4 regions of the Clostridium ljungdahlii DSM 13528 genome follow, and region 1 is predicted to be linked to each of the others. Evidence: riboswitches for the same ligand, from Rfam matches in the RefSeq annotation. Region 1 holds a riboswitch; each other region holds the start of a gene.
The links. Region 1 has a riboswitch for cobalamin ahead of CLJU_RS22250 (hypothetical protein). Riboswitches for the same ligand answer to the same signal wherever they lie in the genome.

Region 1 (5,983 bases):
CAGATGGTGATGGCATATTAGAGAAAAATGGTAAGAAATTAGAACTGAATTTAGCCTTTTACACAAGTCGTTCAGAGCTTCCTATAATTGCGCAAGCAATGCAGGCAAACCTTAAAGAAATTGGTATAGGCACTAAGCTGCAAGCGTATGAATCAGTTCCTAAAGAAATAAAAAGTGGAATTTTTGATCTTTGTTTATATAGTGTAAATACTGCAGTAACAGGAGATCCACAGACATTCTTGGAGCAGTATTTTAGAAGTGATGGAAGTGAAAATTATGGGAAATATAGTAATCCAGAGGTGGATTCCCTTATTGATAAATTCAAAGGTCAAAAAGATATTCAGGCAAGAAATAATATTGCTATACAAGTACAGCAGAAACTATTGGATGACAATGCAGATATATTTATTGCTACATCAATGCTTAATGTAGTTAGTAAAAATACAGTTACTGGAGTAAGAGTGCATCCTGATGAGTATTATTTATTAAATAGTAAGGTAAGCATAAAATGATAAATAACAAAATTTTAAATATAGGTAATTTATTTATAGAATATAAGATAAAAAAACCTGTTTTAAAAAATGTAAATATATCAGATAGGAGGAAATTAACATGTCATTACAGGAAAACATTGAAATGCACTGGACCCAATCTTCTAATAACTATAGCAATATAATAAAGGATGAACTGAAGAGCTATCGTCCGGATAAATGGAGGTCGCTTATTTTAAGTCAGGCGCCTGATAAGCTAGTTCTGGACATACTTGATGCTGGGACAGGCCCTGGTTTTTTTGCCATTATTTTAAGTCAGGCAGGTCATCGTGTCACTGGAATAGACAGCTCTGTAGGAATGTTGGAAAAAGCCCAGAAAAATTCCGCCAGATCAGGTGTTTGCCCTGTATTCACCCGTATGGATTGTCATAAGCTCAACTTTGAAGACAATTCTTTTGATATGATAGTCAGCAGAAATGTTACATGGACGCTGCATGATCCCATGAATGTATATCGACAGTGGCAGAGAATCTTGCGGCCTGGTGGACGTCTTCTGATTTTTGATGCCGACTGGAATCTTCACTATTATGATGAAGAACTAAAAAAAGAAGTAGAACGAAGGGAGAAGGAGTGCATCAGTATTTACGGCTCTACCTACTCTGGCGATGACAAGGGAAAAATGAAACTGGACTATGATGAACTTCCACTTTGCAAAATCATGCGTCCAGATTGGGATGTAAAGGTTCTAAAGGAATTGGACTTCAAGGACATTTCATTTAACCCTGATATTACAAAAGACCTTTGGGATGATAAGGAAAAGCTATTGTATGGAGCATCGCCCATGTTCATGGTGGCTGCGACAAAAAAGTGAAGCAAATGAATAATTTGAAAAAGAGTACTAATTTAACAGAGGGCATTATATGGAAACAAGTGTTGTTTTTTGCACTGCCACTGATTGCAGCAAGCATTATTCAACAATTATATAATACAGTGGATTTGATTTTTGTTGGGAATTATCTTGGCAAAGAAGCTGCAGCAGCAGTTGGAGCTAGTTCCTTGATTATTACCTGTTTAGTAGGATTTTTTACGGGGATGTCAGTAGGAGCAAGTGTTGTTATTGCTAATATTGTTGGATCGGGGAAAAAAGAGAAATTAAAAGATGCAATACATACGGCAATAGGATTGAGTTTCCTTGGAGGAATAGTGCTTTTCATTATTGGCTATATTGGTGTGCCATATTTCTTAAGGTGGATGAATGTTCCAGGAGAAATATTGGAACCGGCTGTTTCCTATATAAGAATCTATTTTTTAAGTCTCATTTCAATTATTACCTATAACATGGGTTCTGGTATTATACGTGCCATGGGTAATTCCAAAACACCAATGTATATACAACTTTTTGGTGGGATTGTTCATGTATTAATGGATGCATTGTTTATAGTTATTTTTGAAAATGGCGTTAATGGGGTTGCATGGGCAACGCTTTTATCCCAGACTGCAACTGCTGTACTGATATTATATTATTTGACACATTTAGAGGGCGAATATAGATTACAATTTAGAAAAATACGAATACATAAAGAAATACTGTTACTTATTTTTAAAATTGGAATACCGTCCGGGCTTCAAAGTATTGTAATAACATTGTCAAATGTTTTTGCACAATATCATATTAATAGCCTTGGTGTAAATGCAATTGTTGCATTTACTGCATATTTTAAAGTAGAATTACCTATTTATCTTCCAATTGTAGCTTTCGGACAAGCAATTACAACATTTTCTGGGCAAAATATGGGTGCAGGAAATATTGAAAGGGTAAAAAAGGGAGCCAAGGTATGTATACTAATGGAAATAGGTGTAACTATAGTGTCAAGTACGCTTTTGTTGATATTTGGACGCCAAGTTTTTGGAATATTTAATCATGATAGTGTGGTAATTGATTACGGAATAAGAATAATTAACACTTCATTTCCATTTTATTGGATTTATGTTATTTTGGAAGTATTGGGAGATACTATAAGAGGTGCAGGAAAAGCAGCTCCACCAATGGTGATTATATTATCTAATATATGCATACTTAGAATTATATTGCTCTTTACTATAATGCATTTCTATCATGATGTTAGGGGAGTAGCAATTACATATCCCATAACCTGGGCAACAACAGCACTTTGTATGACTTTCTATTATTTAAAAGGTAATTGGACAAAGAAAGTAGTCGCTTTTCCCAATAAGTAAGATTCATTGATATAGATAAATATATTAGTATCAAAATAAAACTAAATTAAAGCGTTTTATCAATATGATATGAGAAAAATATTCAAAATGATAAACAGAGTTCTTGGTTTCAGGTGGAGCTTTTTTCTCCATCTGAAACTTATTAACAGGATTCTTAGTGCTTTAGCACTTAGAAGGCGTTATCCTTTAGGAGAAATTGTTATCCAGGGGCGTAACAGCCGTTATCCCCCACTTTAGTAGAAGATGGGGGGATTACGGCTGGTAGCCATCGGATAAAATTTATAATTTTAAGTAGGAATATTGCAAGCTGAAGAATTGGCATGTAAATTGCTTTATAAAATAGTATAGTTTTGAAATAAATTTAATTATTCAAACCCTAAACTCTAAAATAAAAAATACTTAAGAGCAGTCCCTCCTGCACTTAAGTATTTTTTATTTTATTTTGACAATTTTGTTGTACATTTATTTTATTCCATGACTATATGATCTAATACTACCACGCACTTTGTTTATACAAAGCAAAATAATAGGCATAAAATTTGCGGTATTGATATATACCTTATATATTTGTATAATTAAGGTATATGTACAAAGTATATATAAATAATGTTTAAAGGGGAATGTATTATGAAAAAATTAGTTGTTAAAGATAAGTCTTTATGTATGTCTTGTTTAAGCTGTGAAATGGCTTGTTCCGAGGCATTTTACAAAACTTACGGCAATTCTTGTATTAAGATTGATGAGGGAAAAGATGGATGTGTAGATTTAAAAGTGTGCAATCAATGTGGAGTGTGTGCTAAAAAATGTCCTGAAGAGGCCATTAAACAAAATGCTAAGGGAATATATATGATAGATAAAAAAGCTTGTACTGGCTGCGGTACATGTGTAGAAGCCTGTCCAAAAGGTATTATTGTAAAAGTAGAAGACAAGCCTAATCCAAGTAAGTGTATGGCATGTGGTATTTGTGTTAAAGCTTGTCCTATGGGAGTACTTGAAATTCAAGAAGATTAAAATGTTTAATAATGGATTCGTTAAGAAAATAATATTGACTTTTCAAAATTTTTGCTATGAATTTAACATAAAGGTAATAAAATTTAATATTTTTACTATTAGGTGCTGTCAAATTGATAGTTAAAAGGGAAAGTGTAAAAAACACTGCAGCCCACCGTTACTGTATGGAGGATGAAACCCTAGTTATGTCACTGGATTTTTATATCTGGGAAGACGGGGAAGTAAGATGAATCTGAGCCAGGAAACCTGCCTGATATGTCGGTGATTCTTTCGGAGGGGAAGATAATGCTATGTTTATTCAAAAAGTAAACGGTTATATTAACATAAGAGAACAGAGATGTTTTTTAGTTATTAACCATTATTGTAAGTTATGTTATAAAAAGAGACCTTCGAAGGGAGAAGGTTTCTTTTTATTTATAGGAATTTATCTGATGCCAAGAACTTTGTTTATGAACAATCAAGTAAGTCATCAGATTTGTCCTTATTTTAGAATAACCCCTCCGTCATCAATGAAAGAACTAAATGCAGTGGATTAGACAGGCGAGTACAAAAAGGAAGGTGATTAGATAGAGTGAATCGTAAAAATAAGTTGAATAAAAAATATGAAAGGTAAGAATAAATCCTATGGATGAAAATGTAAAATTAGAAGAAGTTAGTAAAATCAATGTATCATAATTAATTCCTGGTTGTAAATTTGTATTGACTTGAAATCAAAAAAATATAAGGAGAAAATAATATGGGTAACTTTAGTAGCTTATTGAAATTAATACCGTTTTTAAAAAAATATCGCATCATTTTTACTATAGGAATTATTGGCATGATTTTTAGTTCAATTATATCAACTCCTATTCCATACATAATAGGACGTATAATGGACAAGATACTTATAACTAAACAAGGATATAGTGACTTTTATAAATTAATTGCTGTAATAGCACTATTGTATATTTTGAGATATATTCTTGCGGTTATTTCAAAATATATGTTTGTTAAAGTTAGTAATTCAATTGTTAATGAAATGAGATATTTGGTGATGGACAAGGTGATAGATTTGCCAATGGACTATATATCCTCTACACAGAAAGGATATATTCAAGCAAGAATATCAGAATGTAGTTCTGTGGGAGGAATTTTTTCACCTCAATTTATAAGTATTTTTCTAAATTTAATTGATACGGTGATGGCGTTAGGTACTATGTTTGTTATAAATTATAAATTATCTATAATAATTTTGTTTTTAACTCCAGTTTTTTTCATTACTTCTAAAAAATCTGCAAGTGGATTTATGAAAAATACACAAAAGATGATGGAATCTAGTGCAATTTTAAATGGAGATACTTTTGAAATAATCAATGGAATTGAAGATATAAAAGTGCTTAATGGTAAAAACAGCAGTCTTTTAAAGTTTAAAAATAAACTTGATGAACTTACAAAGGATAGTACAAAACAAAGCAAGGCTATATTATTATTTACGGAAAATATAACACTTATTAATGATTTTGGTACACTTCTAATACTATTAATTGCAGGAATAATGATTTTAAAAGGACAATTTACCATAGGATTATATACTTCTTTTTCATTATATATAGCTAAAGTTTTTAGCAGTACTCAAGCTTTAGCAACTATAGGGACTATAATAAAACCAGTATGTTTAAGTATTGAAAGAATATATCAGCTTCTTGATATGCAAGGTGAAAACAGTGGGAAGCATGAATATTTAAATAGGAAAATTGAATCTATAGAGTTAAATAATGTAGATTTTAAATATAATACCTCTGAAGAATATGTTTTAAAAAATTTGAGTTTTAAAATAAGTAAAGGGAAAAAAATTCTTATTAAGGGTGAAAATGGATCTGGAAAATCTACTCTTATAAAACTCTTAATAGGACTATATACTCCTACAAGTGGTAAAATATTTTATAATAGATTAGATCTTGAAAGGATTAATAATAAAAGCTTAAGAAATAGGATAGGAATTGTATCACAAAATATATTTTTATTTAGGGGAACAGTATTGGAGAATATATTATATGGGCAGACAAATAGAAACCGTGAGCATGTAGAAAAACTTATTGATCAATTTATGCTAACTGAATATATTCATAGATTACCTAGAGGATTGGATACCGAAATAAGTCAAAATACAGCAGGCGTTTCAGGGGGACAGGCTCAGGTTATAGCTTTTATAAGAGCAATGCTTTCCAATAAGGATGTAATTATCCTAGATGAACCTATATCTA
Region 2 (5,983 bases), 1.0 Mb from region 1:
AGCTTCATCTATAATTATTGTTTTATGATTTTCCTCGCAGTAATCAAGTATTTCTTTAAACTTATCTTTATCTATTACACCGCCATTTGGGTTATTTGGATTACCAATAATTAATGCTTCTGACTTTGTTATTTTTTGTCCGATATCTTTATAATCATACTCCATATTCTCTTTCAAATGTGAATGTATTATTTGGCAGTTCCATTCTGCTGCATTTTTTTCATATTCTATAAAAGAAGGTACTACAATACAGATGCTTTTAAAACAGCTGATTACAAGATCTATTATCTCTGCAGCTCCATTACCTAATACAATGTTCGTATCTTCCATGCTGCTTGATATTTTTTCTTCTTCAATGTAAACAGAGTTCTTGGCATCAGATGGAGTTTTTGACTTCACCTGATACTTAGAAATCGTTATCCAGGGACGTAGCTGCTCTTTGCTCCCACTTGAAGAAGTGGGAGTATTAGAGCAGGTAGTCATCGGATAAAAGTAATTTAATGAAAAATTTATATACTCTTTTATTGAATTTTTAAGTTGTCTATACTCCACATCAGGATACTTTTCTACATCTTTTAATGCTTTTTCTATATTTTCTTTGAAACTTAAAGGTACTCCTAGTGGATTTATATTCGAACTGAAATCCAAAAGCTTTCTTCCCTTTAAAAGTCCCTCTGTATATATATCTCCACCATGTTCCATAATAACACATCCTATATCATTGATTTTCTAAATTACGCTCTGGGTAATCCAATTATAACTATTCCACATAAAATCATAAAAAGTATTTCGGTAAAATACATAATTATTATGCACTGTCCTATGTGTTTAAAACTTAGTTCCATAAGTCTATCCCCTATAGTAGGTTTATAAACTACTTGACCAAAATAAACATTTGTGCCACCAAGCTGTATTCTCATAGCTCCAGCTGCTGCTGCCTCAGGATAAGCACAATTAGGACTCTTGTGGTTTTTCCTGTCCCTTATCATTATTTTAAAAGACTTAAAAGGATTTCCTTTTACTACAAAAGCGGATATACACATAAGTACCCCTGTAATTCTAGAAGGTATAAAATTAAATACGTCATCTACCTTTGCAGGAAAAAATCCTATGTATCTATACTTTTCATTCATATATCCAAGCATGGAATCCATAGTATTTATTCCCTTATAGAGCATAGCAAGTGGTGCTCCAAAAATAGCTGCATATATAAGTGGTGCTATTACTCCATCGGAAGTATTTTCCGCCACAGTTTCCACATCTGCCCTTATTATTTCCTGACTGCTTAAAGAGGATGTATCCCTTCCAACTATATAAGAAAGCTTGGTTCTTGCATCTTCAATATCTTCCTTTTTAAGGGCATAGTATACTTTCTTTGCCTCTACAGCAAGGCATTTAGCAGAAATAGTCGTCCAAATAATAAATGTATTTACTATATTGTATAAAATAACATTTTTTCTTAAAAGCAGCAGTACTGCAAAAGGCACAATAAAACTAACAAATGCAACAAGGAAAACAATTAATCCACCAAATGCTTTTAAGCTCTCCTCTTTTTTGCAAAGCTTTCTTCCCTTTTTATCTAAATAAGATATAAGCTTTCCTATATATATAACGGGATGGGGAAACCAATAGGGATCTCCTATTATCCAATCAATTACAACTGCTATCACAATATCTATTAAATTCATAAATACAAAAGAACTGGACAAATTTAACCCCTCTTTTCTAAATTTAATTACTATCTTTTAATTCCCATAATATTGTATATCTTATCTATATCTAAATTCTTTCGCACTATGCTTGCTAACTTATCCAATTCTCCTTCTCTAAGATTTTCATATGTCTTAGATTTTTTATAACCTAATCCTTTATTTTCTCTTATCTTATTTACAATAAATTCTCTAAAATCAATTCCATCGAAAACTCCATGTATATAAGATCCAATTACATTTCCTGACATATTTATGGCACCATCTTCTGTGTCAACCTTTTCACCATTTTTATCAGTTATATTAAACAATGGTCTTGCATCTTTTCCATATTTGCATATTCCCATATGTATTTCATATCCGTATACATCCAATTTTCTATTAGTTAAAGATTCGCCATCCTTTTTTATTGGAAAGTCAATTTTACTTTTTGCATTTACTCTAGTTGTAACCTTTTCTTTTTCAAATATAGTTTCTATGTCTAAAAGTCCTATACCCTCTACTTTTCCTACATCTGTCTCCACTCCATAAGGATCTTCTATGACTTTACCAAGCATTTGATATCCACCGCATAGTCCTATGACAAGTCCAGTTTTACTATATTCTTTTATTCGATCCTCAAGGCCGCACTGTCTAATTTTAAGTAGATCTTCTATAGTATTTTTACTTCCTGGAATAATGACTAAATCTGGATTTCCAAACTCTTCTACAGATGTTATAAATCTTACGGAAACGTCTTCTTCGCTCTTAAGCGCATCTAAATCTGTAAAATTAGATATATGAGGCAGCTTTATTACGGCTATATCAATAGGTGCTGTAACTCTTTTATTGAATTCTACAGCTCCATCTTCATCCTCAAGTGCCAATCTAAAATGAGGTATGACACCAAGACAAGGTACCTTTACTATATCCTCAAGCATCTTAAGCCCCGGCTCCAGTATATCTTTATCTCCTCTAAATTTATTTATTATAGTACCCTTTACTCTTTTTTTCTCCTCTTCTGTAAAAAGCAGCATTGTTCCTGCAATGGATGCAAATACTCCTCCTTTGTCTATGTCTCCTGCTAAAAGTACTGGTGCATCTACTGATTCTGCCATACCCATATTTACAATGTCTCTATCTCTTAAATTTATTTCTGCAGGACTTCCTGCTCCTTCCATTACTATTATGTCAAATTTCTTCTCCATCTTTTCAAAGTGTTCTTTAAGCATATCCCTAAATTCCAGCTTCATATTATGATATTGCATAGCAGTGCTGTTACCATACACTTTTCCGTTAACTATTATTTGGCATTTCTTATCTGAAGTTGGTTTTAACAATATAGGGTTCATATATGCTTCCGGCTGCAATCCAGCTGCATAAGCCTGAAGTACCTGAGCCCGTCCCATCTCTTTGCCATCTAATGTTATATATGAGTTCAATGACATATTTTGAGATTTAAAAGGACATACTGAATAACCATCTTGTTTAAATATTCTACAAAGGGCTGAAACAATTATACTTTTTCCTACAGAAGAACCAGTTCCCTGAATCATAATTTTTGCCATAACAATTACTCCTCCCAAAACTTCCTAAATATAATAAAAAGTTTAATTTTAATTAATACACACATATCTATATTAAAGCCAAAAGGCAGTAAGCTTTAGAAAGCTAACTGCCTTTAACATAAAAACCTCAGCTTAAGCTGAGGTTAACCACACTAAAAGTTTCTCTCCCTCCGAAAGCATATAATAACAATCAGGCAGGTCTCCTGGCTTATGATTCATATTTACTTTAACCTTCCTCTTTTACGAGTGGTAACTAAAGTTCATCATCACATACAGTAGCGGGGGCTGCTACGGAGTTTAACCGTATTCCCTTTTCACCTATAAAGGCACCTGAATTTTCTATTTAATTTATACTCTAAGTTTATTATAATTAGAGTTTTATGTCAACTTGAAATATCCAATATATTACATAAAGTAAATAAAAATTTCATGGAATTCTAAAGTTTTACAGTTAATAACACTATTTGATATTATATTTCACTAAAAACTCAGTATCCTCCATTACTTTGTTGTAAGCGTCATCCCTTATTATATGGTGATCTTCAGAAAATACAAGAACTCGTTTAAAAAGTCCATTAACATATTCAAAATCATGTGTTGAACATATTATAGTTTTTCCTGCTTTATTTAATTTGATAAAAAGATCATTTAAGAATTTCTTTCCCTTAGGGTCTATTCCACTCATAGGCTCATCTAAAACCAAAACTTCAGGATTTAATGCAAGTACAGCAGCTATAGCCACTCTCTTTTTTTCTCCCCCACTTATGTTATAAGGCTCCCTGTTTTCTAAATCCTTCACATTTAAAAGTTCTAGACAGTCATTTACCCTTTTATTTACTTCATCTTCATCCATTCCCATTTGCCTTGGTCCAAAAGCAATTTCCTCGTATACACTAGAGCAAAAAAGTTGTGCATCGGAGTTTTGGAATACAAATCCTACTTTTTTATGGAACTTCTTTGAGAAGTTACCTTTTTCCAATTCATTTTTACATATTTTCACATCATCAAAATAGTAATTTCCCTTTGTGGGAAATACCACTCCATTTAATAATTTTAAAAAGGTAGATTTACCACTTCCATTTGCACCTATAAGCGCTATGGATTCTCCTTGTTCTATAGTTACATTTATATCTTTTAATACTTCATTATTTTTATATTTAAAAAAAGCATTCTCAATTTTTATCATCTTAATCCCACCCTAGATATGTAAAAATACATAGTTATGATAAGTACATTAACTATTAAATATATTAGATCAAAAAACTTAAATTTAAATTTTTTGTGAGACACATATTCTCCTGTAAATCCCCTACATTCCATAGCACAATACATTTCATCTCCCATTTCTTTTGATTTTAAAAATAAACTGCCAATTATCTTTGAAATAGAAGAATACTTTTTACTATTTCTTCCTATAGATCTAAGCTTTAGTGCATAAAACATGTCCAAAGAAAATTCACCTAATATATAAATGTATTTTAAAGTTATGTCAAATACCAAAATAAATATGTCTGGTATAAAAAACATCTTTAGCGCCTTAGTTATATCATGCCATTTAGTTGTATAAGATAAAACATTTATTGAAATTATAGTACCAGCTACTTTTAGTAAAAGCATTTCACTATTTCTAATGTTCCCCATAAGTATGGAAGGTATGAGCATTATAAATGTAAAAAATGGAATAGAAATGCTTAAAAGCAGTATTTTTTTTATATCTTGAACATCCAAAAAACTTAAAATTAGTAGAAAATAAACATCTACAAGCATTACATAAGTAAAATTTTTAGACAACGATAAAAATAATATATTTAAAATAGTAAAGGAAAGTTTTAACATAGGATTTAAATTATATATAAAGCTATTATTTACTTTATTGTTCCTTTTGATAAGAGATAATAGATGTAATATAGAAAATATACTTTTATCTATAAATTTGTCTTTATCTTCTTTGGGAACGTATTCATCCTTTTTTAAAAGCCAATCCTCCATAAATTACACCCTCAATTCTAATTTTTAATTTTTCTGCTTCCTTGTTAAAAATATATCATACTAACAGTTATTATTCAACTAAATACAAAAACATTATTCTTAGCTTAATCCATAAAAAACATACCATACACCCATTCCTATAGCAGTTCCCCTTGCCTGTTCTTTAATCAAAAAGTCTTTAAGTTCTTCTCTGTGAAGTGCAATTACCTGTATATCTTCCTCTGGCTCCAGCTTTTGTATGGGAATTTGATTTTCCATTAAATCTTCATATATATCAACCCTTGCTAACGTAACCTTATCCGTTAAAAGTGCAGGATTTGAATAAAGCATAGGGCTCATTGACTTTACTTCTCCCTTATATCCAGTTTCCTCCTCCAATTCTCGTAGTGCATTTTCGCCTATATTATCCCCTTCCACAAGACCTGCTGGAAATCCAATAACGTATTTATCTATAGCAGCTCTGTATTGTTTGATAAATATATACTTATTAGATGGTACGAGTTTGCCAACTATTACTACTGTATTTGTAGTATTGGTTCTCTTTATTCTTTCCCACTTTAACTCCTCATTATTTTTTCCTGTATAAGTTATTTCCTGTAATTGAATCCACTTTCCTTTATACAGTGTTTTTTCCGATATTCTTTTCATCAAGTCCATCCTCCTATTTTTTTAGCCTCCTGGCCTATTATCATAATTCCTTTTTTTATATCTTCTTCACTGACTCTTGAAAATCCAAGC
Region 3 (5,983 bases), 690 kb from region 1:
GTTTTTATGTTTGTATTTATATTTTTTGGAGTGAGAGCTAGTGCTGCTTCACCGGAATCTATAAGATTAGGTGGACAAGATAGATATGGAACCTGTTCACAAATAGTAAATCAGGGTTGGAAGAGTTCCAACTATGCAGTTATTGTGAATGGATATAACTTTCCAGATGCCTTAAGTGCGGCAACTTTAGCTAAAAAATATAATGCACCAATACTTTTAAATGGCAGTGATAGATTAGAGAATACTACAATTGAGCAAATAAAGAGATTAAGTGTTAAACAAGTTTTTATTGTAGGAGGTACTGGAGTTATAAGCAATGAAGTTGAGGATGAGCTTCATGGGATGAATATATCAACTGAAAGATTTTCTGGACTTAACAGAACTGAGACCTCCGTATCAGTGGCAAATCAAATAGGGACATCTAATGGAATAATCTTAACTACAGATAGTGATTATACTGATGCACTTTCTATAGCTTCTATAGCTGCAAAATTGCAAATGCCAATTATATTAGTACCAAAGGATTCAGTACCAGATTCAGTAAGTCAATTGGTAGAAAATAAAAATATACCGGTAACTTATGTATTAGGTGGACAAGACATAATAAGTGATGCTGTGTCATCTAAGTTCCCAAATGTTAAGAGGATTTCTGGCAGCGATAAATATGAAAGAAATATAAATATAATAAATGCTTTTTCTGATAAATTTGATTTTAGTTCGATTTGTCTGGCTTATTCAGAAGACTTTGCAGATGCACTAAGCGGATCAGCTTTTGCTGCATTAAATTCAAATCCAATAGTTTTGGTAGGAAGCAGTACAGCTCCTGTAACACAATGTTTTATAGAAAATAAAAGCTTTAGTAAGTTATATGTATTTGGTGGTGAAGCTGGGATAACTGGAGACATAGTGGCAACTTTGACAAATGGCAAAACGTCAGATAAGCCTCAACCATCACCTGAGCCACAACCGCAGCCGCAGCCAGCACCAGCTGACCCATCATCTGAGCCAACTACACCAACAGATACTTCTGCTTCCCATTCTGAATTGCAGAAAAATCTTTATAATTATCTTAGTGATGAAGATCATAGACAATCAGTTTTAAGTAGAGCTATTGAACTTCACGGTGGTGACACAAGCAATAACTGTGTATATTTTCAAAGTGAAGCTTTGAGAAGATCAGGGCTTACTGATTTGCCAGAGTGGGTATGTAATACTGTACAATTTACATCACAACTTTTACAAAGAGGGTGGACTAAGTGCGAGGATTTAGCACAACTTCGACCTGGAGATATATGTTTTACAACGAATGGTCCAAGCCATACCTATACTTTTATGAAGTGGTGTGATCCAAAAAGTTATGATTATGCTTATATATGTGATAATCAAGGAAATGAGTATGGAGGAAATGCTTATCATAAGAGAAATGTAGATTTTGCTACATCATTAAAAGATGCTATTGCTTATTTTATGTATGAAAACTAGGTTCATGGTGTTTCTAAGTAAAAAATCGACTTATACTTCGGATAGTTTTTACAATAATTAATTTCCAAATCACCAATTGCAACTAATTAAGTCGCATGCTTGACATGAAAGAAATATTGTGAGAAAATTGCCTTAAATAGTTATATATCATAATTAGAAAAGCAACTATTGACAAAAAAATATAAAAAAGATATAGGTGCATTATTATGCTGAAAAGGGAAGCCAGATGGAAAGTCTGCACGGTCCCGCCGCTGTGAAAAGAGGAGTCCTTATTATATGTCACTGGGAAACTGGGAAGGCTATAGGGATGATGATCTTAAGTCAGAAGACCTGCCTATGTTGTTTTAGGAACCATTAAACTCTACGAGTGATAGGGGGGTGACCTTTGTTATAGTATATTATTTCAGTTATTATAATTTACCCTTCCTAGGTTTCTAGGAAGGGTAAAATCGTTTACGAAAAGATTATTAAAAATTGGACGTCATGTAAGGTGATGAATAAGTAGGTGCTTTTGTGACTAATTTTGTGCAGAATTGATAGTTGGATATTACTGGGGAAAGATGTTCAGCAAATTAAAATCAAAGGGGAAGAATAAAATTATGGAACTAGCTTCATTTAGAAAAATGTATGATAAAAATAGTTTTTTACATTGTTTAGATGGGAGAGTCAAAACGGTTTTGTTTTTAAGTGGTATTATCATTGCTACTTTCCTTTCGCATTGGTATTTGGTAACTTTTTTATGGGGACTATCTTTATTTGGGTATTATACAGTACATTTGCCATGGAAAAGGCTTGTAAAAAGATTACTTATACCTTTTGGAATAGCGTGGATTGTATTTATAAGTATGCTTTTTACTAATGGTAGTCATGTTTTAACCTATATCCCATTTGGAAGTTATCATTTAAATATTTATAAAGAAGGACTTGATCTTGGAATTTTACTTATGCTTAGAATAATGGCAGCTGTTACCTTAGCTTGTGTACTATCTTTTTGTACGCCTATGATTGAAATACTCGAAACTCTTAGAATATTTAAAATGCCATCTATAATAGTAGACTTGGCAGATATGATGTATAGGTATATATTTATTATAGAAGAGACGGGAAAAAGTATGAGACACGCTCAGTTGAGTCGTATGGGATATAAGGCTAGTTGGTTTCATCAGGTTAAAGATACTGCAGAAATAGCAGTCTATGTTATAATACAATCTTTAGATCGAAGTATAAGAGTTTATAATGCCATGCTGTCAAGGGGATATAATGAAGATAGTATAGAAGCTAAATTTTTTACATATCCAGTACCTTCTAAGGATTTTGAACTTGGTGTAGTAGGTGTGATTTTATTGGTTGTTCTAATTATTGCAAATGTATTGATTTAAAGGAGAATGTTTATGGAAATTATTGATGTGTCTCAAGTTAGTTATGCTTATGGTGATGGGAGTATGGCGCTTAAAGATATTAAAATGAAAATAAAAAGTGGGGAAAAAGTAGCAATACTTGGCCCAAATGGTGCGGGAAAGTCTACGCTTTTTCACCTATTTAATGGAATTTTAAAACCTACATCTGGAACTATCACTGTAAATGGTATGGAAGTATGTAAAAAAAATTTAGTAGAGATTAGGCGCAATGTGGGAATGGTATTTCAGGATTCTGATGACCAGCTTTTTAACCCTACAGTCAGGCAGGAAATTGCCTATGGACTTTTAAACATGGGAGTTAGTGGAAAAAAGTTAGAGAATACTATAGAGTGGGCTTTAAAAACAGTGGGAATGTCAGGGTATGAAGATAAAAGCCCTCACAATTTAAGTGGTGGACAAAAAAAGAGAATTGCACTTGCAAGCGTACTTGCTATGAAACCAAAAGTTATGGTATTGGATGAGCCAACCGCAGCACTTGATCCACGAGGAGTACACAAATTAATTAGGCTTTTGGATTCTATAAATAAAGAACTTGGAATTACTCTAATTTTTGCAACACATGATGTGGATACAGTTCCACTTCTTGCAGATAAAGTTTATCTTCTAGATAAAGGAAAGGTCGTAATGGGAGGAACTACTGAAGAAGTATTTAATCAGAAGGAAGTTATCCGTAAGATTAATTTAAGACTTCCTAGAGTAGCACATTTAATTGAGATTTTAGATAGAGATGGAATTTTAAATGCTGATGATTTGCCACTTACTATTGGACAAGCAAAGGATTTTTTAGAAAAAAATAAGTCTCAAGTGTAATTTTAATTGTAAAAATATTTTTGCGGACAACCTAAGAGTAAAGATTGTCCGTATTTTTGTGCCTTTTAAATTTTAGAAATACTTTTAGAGAATTTACGAGAAAATATAAAGCAGCTTAAAATTTAACTTTTTTGTTATTAATTCAATAGAGTATTAATTTTGAAATTGCACAAAATTTAAATACACAACTAATAAGTACTTCAATAAAAATCTATCAAAATCCTAAAGGGGGAATTAATTATGGCAAGTAGAAGTAATAGAGCATTAGTTCCAGAAGCAAAAGAAGGTCTGGATAGATTTAAAATGGAAGCAGCAAGAGAAGTTGGAGTAGATTTAAAAGATGGATATAATGGTGATATTACAGCAAGAGAAGCTGGATCAGTAGGAGGACAGATGGTAAAAAGAATGATAGAATCCTACGAACAGAATTTAAAGTAGAATAAATATTAAAAAATAGACCGGGCGATTGAAAAATCTCCCGGTTAATTTTTATATGAAATGTTTTGCGGTGGTATAATATATATATTTGAAAAATAGTAATTAATTAAAATTAAATTAAAGGAGGGAGATGGGTTTATGCCTGAAAAATATTGGCCTGAAACGGTAGTATTATGGGGAGCTGGTGCTACTAAAAATTTGGGACTTCATCCTACAAGTGAGTTAATACAATTGGTTCTAAAAATCAGTAAAAATGATTTTTCATTTTTGGAAGATAAAGACGAAAAACTAGCAAGCGCTTTTAAAAAATTAGTAACAGAAGATCTAATTAAGGACCCTAAATTGTCAAAAGTCTATGACTTTAAGGCCCTTGAAACTATAATAAGTACAAATACTAAGTTTAATATGCATGAATTATTTACTATGTTAGATCAACTTATTGATAATAACATGGGCTTTAATGCATTTTGTGATGGAAAGAGGAAATTTTTAAGAGTTGAGAGAGTACAGGCAGCTAAAAGATGTCTTATACTTCTTATTGAAGAATTAGAAAGATTAAGTATACAAAAGGTACCGGGATGTATGGATGAAGAAAAAATGGAACCTTATTATCAATTTGGAAAAATTCTTGCTGAGCTTATGGTAGAGGAGGCAAAAACATTTGAAAGCAGAGGGTACAAAATGGATACAAGGAGGTTTTACCTTTATTCCTATGCTATAATATCTTTTAATTGGGATCCTGTAATACTTTGGAACATATTTAATGTGCACAAAGAAGTGAACAGGAATCCTACCTATTTAAAAAATGGATTAAAGCTTCAGCTATATGATGATTTTGGAACTCAAATAGCTTCTGCTGGATTAGACGAAAATGAATGCGAAATACGGTATACTACCAATGAATCCCAGTGCAAGGTTATAAATGATTATAGCTATCCTTCTAGAACAATGAGAATAGGTAAAGTATTATTTCCTCATGGAATGTTTGGATCAAGGATTTGTCCTGAGTGTGGGAAATCTATAGTAACTTTTGCGGAAAAATGGGATAGATTATCTTCAGAAATTTTTGGACCCTCCATCTTAAAACCTTTACAAAAAAATTGGAAGTATAGAACACCTAAGGAAAAGTTAAATAAAAGAGGAGCAATAGAATGTCCTTATTGTGGACAGATAACCTATCCCTATGATATGACACTTATAATACAGAGCCTTTCTAAAAAAAAGAATATACCTGCTTTAGAAGAGTTAAAAACCGAGATGGGACTTCTTATAAAAAATGCAAAGCATATAATTTTTGCTGGATATAGTTTGCCTATAGATGATATTATGGTTAAAACTTTTTTTATGTCATCTATATCGGGAAATGATAAAGAAAAATTGAAATGTACAGTTATAAACTATGATGACAAATATAAAGGGGCTGATTGGCTAAAGGGAGAAAAAATAGATGAGTACATAAGAAAATCTAAAAATAATTCTGTTGTAGAATGCATAAAAAATGTATGTGATATATTTCCTAAAGGAAATGTACGGGTTTATTTGAAAGGAATACCTGATGTATTTATGAAAAACGGAAAATGCAGTAGGGAAAAGGTAATAAATTTACTGTATCCTAAGGAATGTTTTAAAGATGGCTTTCCAATAAAAAGAGATTAAATTCTATATTTATGATTTATATATTGAACTTTTGGTTAAACATGATAAAATTAAATCGTCAGTATTTATTGGAATAAAACTGAACTAAATTTTATAAAGGAGGATCCGTGCTGTATCTACATAAGGCATTTTCTTTTAAATGGCCAAGAACAGCAACGGAAAAAATTATGGAAAGACAA
Region 4 (5,983 bases), 2.0 Mb from region 1:
TGCTTCACATCTAATAGTCCTTATAGCAAAGTTAATTTAGTTCATGTGAAAGTTTGTTTTAATTTCCAAACTATAAAGTTTAGTTTCTCACTTAAAAATAAACTTATGTGTAGAAATATTTTACAATAAGCAAACACATTTAAATATTTTGCATATAAGTCTTAGTAAAAAATTCCAGAAAAACTTAGACCTTTTGAATTGTCTGAGGTACGAGTTTTCAAAAGATCTTAGGTTTTCAAAATTTTTTGGTTAGACTTATCAAAATATTTAAGGAGCTGAAGGTTGTAGAAAATATCCATAGTATAAGTTGATTTTTTGCTTAGAAACCCTATCTAGGCTTCAAATGTGCTGAATGCCTCTAAGAATTTATCAATATCTTCTTCAGTATGCTTTACATTTAAAAATATAGCTTCAAATTGAGAAGGTGCAATATAAATGCCTTTGCTCAACATATGCTGAAAATACTTTGCAAAAAGAGCAGTATCACATTTTTTAGCATCTTCATAATTTCTAACTTCTGAATCTTTAGTAAAGAATATAGCAAACATTGCTCCGCACCTATTTACTACAACATTTATGCCCTTCTTTTTTGCTATGTCCTTTATACCCTGTTCCAATTTTGCACCTAATTTTTCAAGATGTTCATAGTAATCAGGATTGTCGTGCAGCTTCTTTAAAGTTGCAATTCCTGCAGCCATTACAAGGGGATTTCCGGACATTGTTCCTGCCTGATAGACAGGTCCCATTGGTGAAAGTTTTTCCATTATTTCTTTTCTTCCACCATAAGCACCACAAGGAAGACCTCCACCTATAATTTTTGCAAAAGTAGTTATATCCGGTTTTATTCCATAAATGCTCTGGGCTCCTTTATAGGCTACCCTAAATCCACTCATTACTTCATCAAAAATAAGCAAGCTTCCATTTTTATCACAAATACTTCGAAGCCCTTTTAAGAAATTGGCATCCCCAGGAATTACGCCCATATTTCCTGCTACTGGTTCTACTATAATCGCTGCAATGTCTTTACCATGCTTCTCAAAAATTTTCTCCACATTAGAAAGATCATTATATTTAGCTATTAAAGTATTTTTCACACTGTCCTCAGGAACCCCAGCGCTTCCTGGAATTCCTTCTGTCATGACTCCAGAACCTGCTTCTACTAAAAAATCATCAAAATGACCATGATAGCAACCTGCAAATTTTATTATTTTATTTCTTCCAGTACACCCTCTAGCAAGCTTTACCGCACTCATAGTTGCTTCTGTTCCTGAATTTACCATTCTAAGCATTTCTACATTATCTAAAGTGGTACATACATATTTTGCAAGCTCCAATTCAAGCTCTGTAGTAGCACCAAAAGATATAGCATTTTCACTTGTATCCTTTATAGCCTTTACCACATCATCATCACAGTGTCCTAAAATCATAGGCCCCCATGAGCATACAAAATCTATGTATTTATTACCATCCTCATCATAAATATAAGCTCCTTTTCCCCTTTTTATAACAGGTGGATTCAAAGGCACATCTTTAAATGCTCTAACAGGACTATTTACTCCTCCTGGCATGTATAATTTGGATTCATTAAATATATCATCATTTCTCATTAAGTTTTACATCTCCATTTCTTCATCATTAACAGAATATTTTATTTATAAGCTTTAAATATTCATCTTCTTTTCCTTGAAGTTTTGCTTCTTTTAACACATCTATAGCCCTGTTTATATACACTTTGGCTGTACTCTGTATCATAGTTTGTACGAGTACTTCATTATCTTTGGTATACCTCTTATTTTTAAAAGTCTCTATCCTCTTTTCACATATTTCACTTCCAAAACTTTTCATCTTCTGTATTTCCGGTGAAAGTTCATCTAAAGACTGCCATTTTATAAATTCATCTATATATTCTTGGATAATATACCTGTACTTTTCCATTTTTTCTTTTCGCATAATCTTATTATTTTCATCAATACTGCTTATATTATCTATATCATATACTTTTACATCTGGAAGAGTTAATACACCTGCATCTATATCTTTAGGTACTGCAAGATCAAATATGAGAAATTTCTTTTTAGGAAGTTCTTCTTTATAAATTATAGTATGAGGTGCAGAAGTACAACTTATAATACAATCCACATTGCTATAATAAGCTTTTCTTTCTTTAAAAGTTATGAACTTAATCCAGTTACAATTTTCATATAAATCTTTAACTTTGTTCAAATCACGTACTACGATATATACTATCTCGGTATTCAAGCCAGCTAAATATTTGAGAACAAGCCTTCCTATTTCACCAAACCCAATTACCATATACCTTTTTACTTTGCTCTTTTCTGCTTCTTTAACAGCTATTGATGGTACAGATACAGGTATTTTATACATTTCACAGTCATTCTTAAACTTCTTACCACAAGTTATTGCATTCTGAAATAGCCTCTGAATCTGTCCTTTTATAGTCTTAGCTTTTAATGCCATATTATATGCAGTCTTAATTTGTCCTAAAATTTGATCTTCTCCCAAAATTTTAGAATGGAAACCACAACTTACTTCCATTAAATGCTTAATAGCATCTTCACTTTTTGCATAAAAGGTATATGTAATAAGTTCCCTGCTCCAACCTAAAGCATCAAATACAGCATTTATTAGTTCTTCACCTTGTATATTAGAATCCACATATATTTCTGTTCTGTTACAAGTACTCAAAATTAAAACGTTTGCTGTAATTTTATAAACATTTTTTAATTTATCTTCTAATTTTGACGATACAATAGAGAACTTCTGCCTTATTTCAATATCACATTCACTTTTTACCCCTATAAGTTGTATCATTTTATCAACTCCAATATTACAACTATATTATTATAATTAAAATATAACTTCACTATATACCTAAAAAACCCTTTAACTAAGTGTTAAAAGGTCTTCACACATAAAACATAAGTAATAAATACTTTATTTATTACAATGCCCCCTATCACTTGTAGAGTTAATGGCCTACTATATAGGCAGGTCTTCTGACTTAAGCTTCATCATTTAAGTATGCCTTCCCTATTTACAAGTGGCTTGTCTTACTTAAATTCACCTAATACAGCTACAAGATAGTTCAGGATTTCCACCTGATTCCCTTTTAATTAAATGTAATTAAACCTATACTATTATTTGTTAAATTTTATTTTACAACATTAATTTTCACCTTAATTATAACATTATCATAAAAAGAATCAACTATAGAGTTTCTAGATTGAAAGTTGACATATACCGGTTCATATGCTGACAAATTTCATCATACTAAAAACTTTTTATAGGTCTAAAGTTCGGTATTTTGAAAATCTAAAGAAGCTTATATAAACTCGTACCTCAGACATATATAAGCTTCTAAGATTTTCTAAAATACCTCACTAAGACTTATAAAAAAAGTTTTTAAGTGCGATTTCAATTTTGTCAGCATTATTTTCAAGTATAAGTTGAAATTTCAAGCTAGAATACCTCAATGTGGATTTATAACTTAAAAATCAGCTTATACGCAAGCATATTTTTACAATAATGAGGCTCTTTTAAATATTTTGCATATAAGTCTTAGAAAAAAATTCGTAAAAACTTAGAACTTTTGAATTGTCTGAGGTACGAGTTTTCAAAAGTTCTTAGCTTTTTTAGAATTTTTTACTTAGACTTATCAAAATATTTAACGAGCTGAAGGTTGTAAAAAATATCCAGAGCATACGTTGATTTTTTGTTTAGAAACTCTACCTCTATTTTACAGTGCCTTTTAAATCATACAGTGTTTCATTGTTCATGCCGCCCATTGGCTGAAAACGTAAGTTGCTGTTTCTTTTTGAGTTACTATCCATTTTACTATTATCAGTATTATTAGTAGAACTTTGACCTTTTTGAGCTTGAGAATTAGTAGTGTCTTTCCATTCAGCAGTTGAAACAGCTTTTCCATTTCTCTGAATCCAATTCATTATATCCTGAGAATCTCTTCCTCCCATACCTCCTGTAAGTACATATCTTACCTCACCTTTTTTAACCATTTGTTTAAATTCGCTTAAGGACAGTATCTTGTCAGATCCTGAGAAACCTCCAAGAGCCATTACGCTTTTGCCGCTTTCAATTATAATATCTTCAGCAGAAGCAGAACCTGAAACTACAAGAGCATATTTTTCATTTGAAGTATGACTTTCAAGGAATTTTATAAGCTTTGAATTCCTACTACTATTTTGTCCGCCCATCATCATGAAATTCCCTGATTCACCGCTTGACAGGAGCTCTAATCCTGCAGCAGGCAAAGAACTTAAGCTGTGAGTTATAGCAGCAGCAGAACCGACAGCAGGTGTTACCAAAATTCCTACAAGGGCAAGTGTTGTAAATATCTCGGCAAAGCTTCCATTATTGCCCTGATCCAAATTTCCTCTCTTGACTATTCTATATATTATAAGCAGTGCGGCAGATGCAAAACACAATATTATAGCTGCTATAATTATAGATTTTATAGTAGTGGATATAGTAGTAATAAAATAGGATAACATTAAAAGATGTACCAATCCTTCTACAATAAATGCTGCAGGCATTATCCATGATTTTATGCCGCCTTCCTTATATAGCTTCCACATGGAAGTAAGTCCTATTCCACATAAGGCTGCAATTGGAGGGGCCAGCATACTTAAATAATATGGATGGAACAATCCCTTTGTGTAGCTGAAATATATGAATTCAGGTACCAACCATAATGTCCATAATGTTAACCCCAATTTTTTCTTATTATCAAATGGGAACTTAAGTTTTTCTACTATTACAGATGCAGCAAGTCCAAATATAGCTAGAGGTAAAAACCAAACTATCTGGTCTGACAAAACATTTTTAGAAAATAATCTAGTAATACCTGCCGTTGTCTGTCCTCCAAAGCTTCCTGAAAGTCCATTTGGTCCACCAGGTCCGCCACCACCAGGTCCTCCACCTTGATTTTTGAAATTACCTTGTGTATTCTGACCTCCTGGGCCTCCTTGTGGACTTTGAACAGAATTTTTTGAATTTTGTGGAGGTGTCATTGCACTAGGAGCATTATTGTTTCCACTTTGTAAATTTGCCTGATTTTTGCTAAAATTACTTCTAAATTCTTTAAATTGAAAATTTCCTACCTTTCCTGATGGTGCTCCACCTATACCACCATTAGTACTGCTGAGCCTTTCCAATCCATTATGTCCAAATATAAGTTCAGTAACGGTGTTATTTGTACTACTCCCTACAAAAGGTCTGTTTTGCGATGGAACCAAGTCCACTGCTACTGCCCACGATAAAGATATTACTCCAAGAATAAGTGTACTTATAATCAAATGTTTTATCCTCTGTTTTACAGGTACAGCTGAAGAAATCAAATAAGTTATATATAGAGCAGGAGCTATCATATATGCCTGAAGCATTTTTATATTAAACCCTAATCCTACAAGAACCAAACTTATTATTAAATATTTAAGCTTGCCTTTTTCAGCAGCTTTGGATAAAAATAAGCAGGCAAAAAGTAATGTCACAATTAATAGATTGTCTATAGTATTATTCCTGCTGGTTGCTACAAAAACTGGCGTTATTGAAAGACATAGAGCTGATATAAGTCCTGCTATCTCTCCAAAAGATCTCTTTACTATATAATATAAGATTCCAACTGAAATTACTCCGGCAAGAGCCTCGGGAAATAATATACTCCATCCACTAAATCCAAATATTTTTGCTGATATAGTCTGTATCCAAAAACCTAAAGGTGGCTTATCAATGGATACAAATCCCGCGGGATCAAATGATACGAAAAAGAAATTTTTAAAATTCATGAGCATACTCTTTACACCTGCAGCATAATATGAATTTCCATATCCTTCTATAGTTAAATTTGCAAAATTTAATATTGCAGATATGACCAGAATTATACATAGTGCAAATCTTTCTTTTGTAAATTTTAATTTTTTCATAAGTTTTCCTCCTTAATTGAATA

Region 2: another riboswitch for cobalamin. It lies ahead of CLJU_RS15780 (cobyric acid synthase); the one in region 1 lies ahead of CLJU_RS22250 (hypothetical protein).
Region 3: another riboswitch for cobalamin. It lies ahead of cbiQ (cobalt ECF transporter T component CbiQ); the one in region 1 lies ahead of CLJU_RS22250 (hypothetical protein).
Region 4: another riboswitch for cobalamin. It lies ahead of hemA (glutamyl-tRNA reductase); the one in region 1 lies ahead of CLJU_RS22250 (hypothetical protein).

What each region holds. Positions count from the first base shown of each region.
Region 1 covers NC_014328.1:2,467,367-2,473,349, reverse strand. The annotation lists gene CLJU_RS11090 (ABC transporter substrate-binding protein) at 1-512, shown strand, start outside; gene CLJU_RS11085 (class I SAM-dependent methyltransferase) at 613-1,362, shown strand; gene CLJU_RS11080 (MATE family efflux transporter) at 1,368-2,729, shown strand; gene CLJU_RS11075 (4Fe-4S binding protein) at 3,357-3,740, shown strand; cobalamin riboswitch at 3,824-4,008, shown strand; gene CLJU_RS22250 (hypothetical protein) at 4,031-4,276, shown strand; gene CLJU_RS11065 (ABC transporter ATP-binding protein) at 4,477-5,983, shown strand, end outside.
Region 2 covers NC_014328.1:3,500,350-3,506,332, forward strand. The annotation lists gene CLJU_RS15770 (pyridoxal phosphate-dependent aminotransferase) at 1-702, opposite strand, end outside; gene cbiB (adenosylcobinamide-phosphate synthase CbiB) at 735-1,688, opposite strand; gene CLJU_RS15780 (cobyric acid synthase) at 1,739-3,256, opposite strand; cobalamin riboswitch at 3,433-3,605, opposite strand; gene CLJU_RS15785 (energy-coupling factor ABC transporter ATP-binding protein) at 3,717-4,442, opposite strand; gene CLJU_RS15790 (energy-coupling factor transporter transmembrane component T) at 4,439-5,245, opposite strand; gene CLJU_RS15795 (NUDIX domain-containing protein) at 5,345-5,893, opposite strand; gene pdxR (MocR-like pyridoxine biosynthesis transcription factor PdxR) at 5,893-5,983, opposite strand, start outside.
Region 3 covers NC_014328.1:3,160,661-3,166,643, reverse strand. The annotation lists gene CLJU_RS21755 (cell wall-binding repeat-containing protein) at 1-1,482, shown strand, start outside; cobalamin riboswitch at 1,660-1,834, shown strand; gene cbiQ (cobalt ECF transporter T component CbiQ) at 2,082-2,861, shown strand; gene CLJU_RS14105 (energy-coupling factor ABC transporter ATP-binding protein) at 2,874-3,710, shown strand; gene CLJU_RS14100 (alpha/beta-type small acid-soluble spore protein) at 3,951-4,148, shown strand; gene CLJU_RS14095 (hypothetical protein) at 4,287-5,804, shown strand; gene CLJU_RS14090 (ECF transporter S component) at 5,972-5,983, shown strand, end outside.
Region 4 covers NC_014328.1:472,762-478,744, reverse strand. The annotation lists gene CLJU_RS02200 (lipid II flippase Amj family protein) at 1-40, shown strand, start outside; gene hemL (glutamate-1-semialdehyde 2,1-aminomutase) at 333-1,607, opposite strand; gene hemA (glutamyl-tRNA reductase) at 1,636-2,832, opposite strand; cobalamin riboswitch at 2,991-3,169, opposite strand; gene CLJU_RS02185 (glycosyltransferase family 39 protein) at 3,753-5,960, opposite strand; gene CLJU_RS02180 (GtrA family protein) at 5,973-5,983, opposite strand, start outside.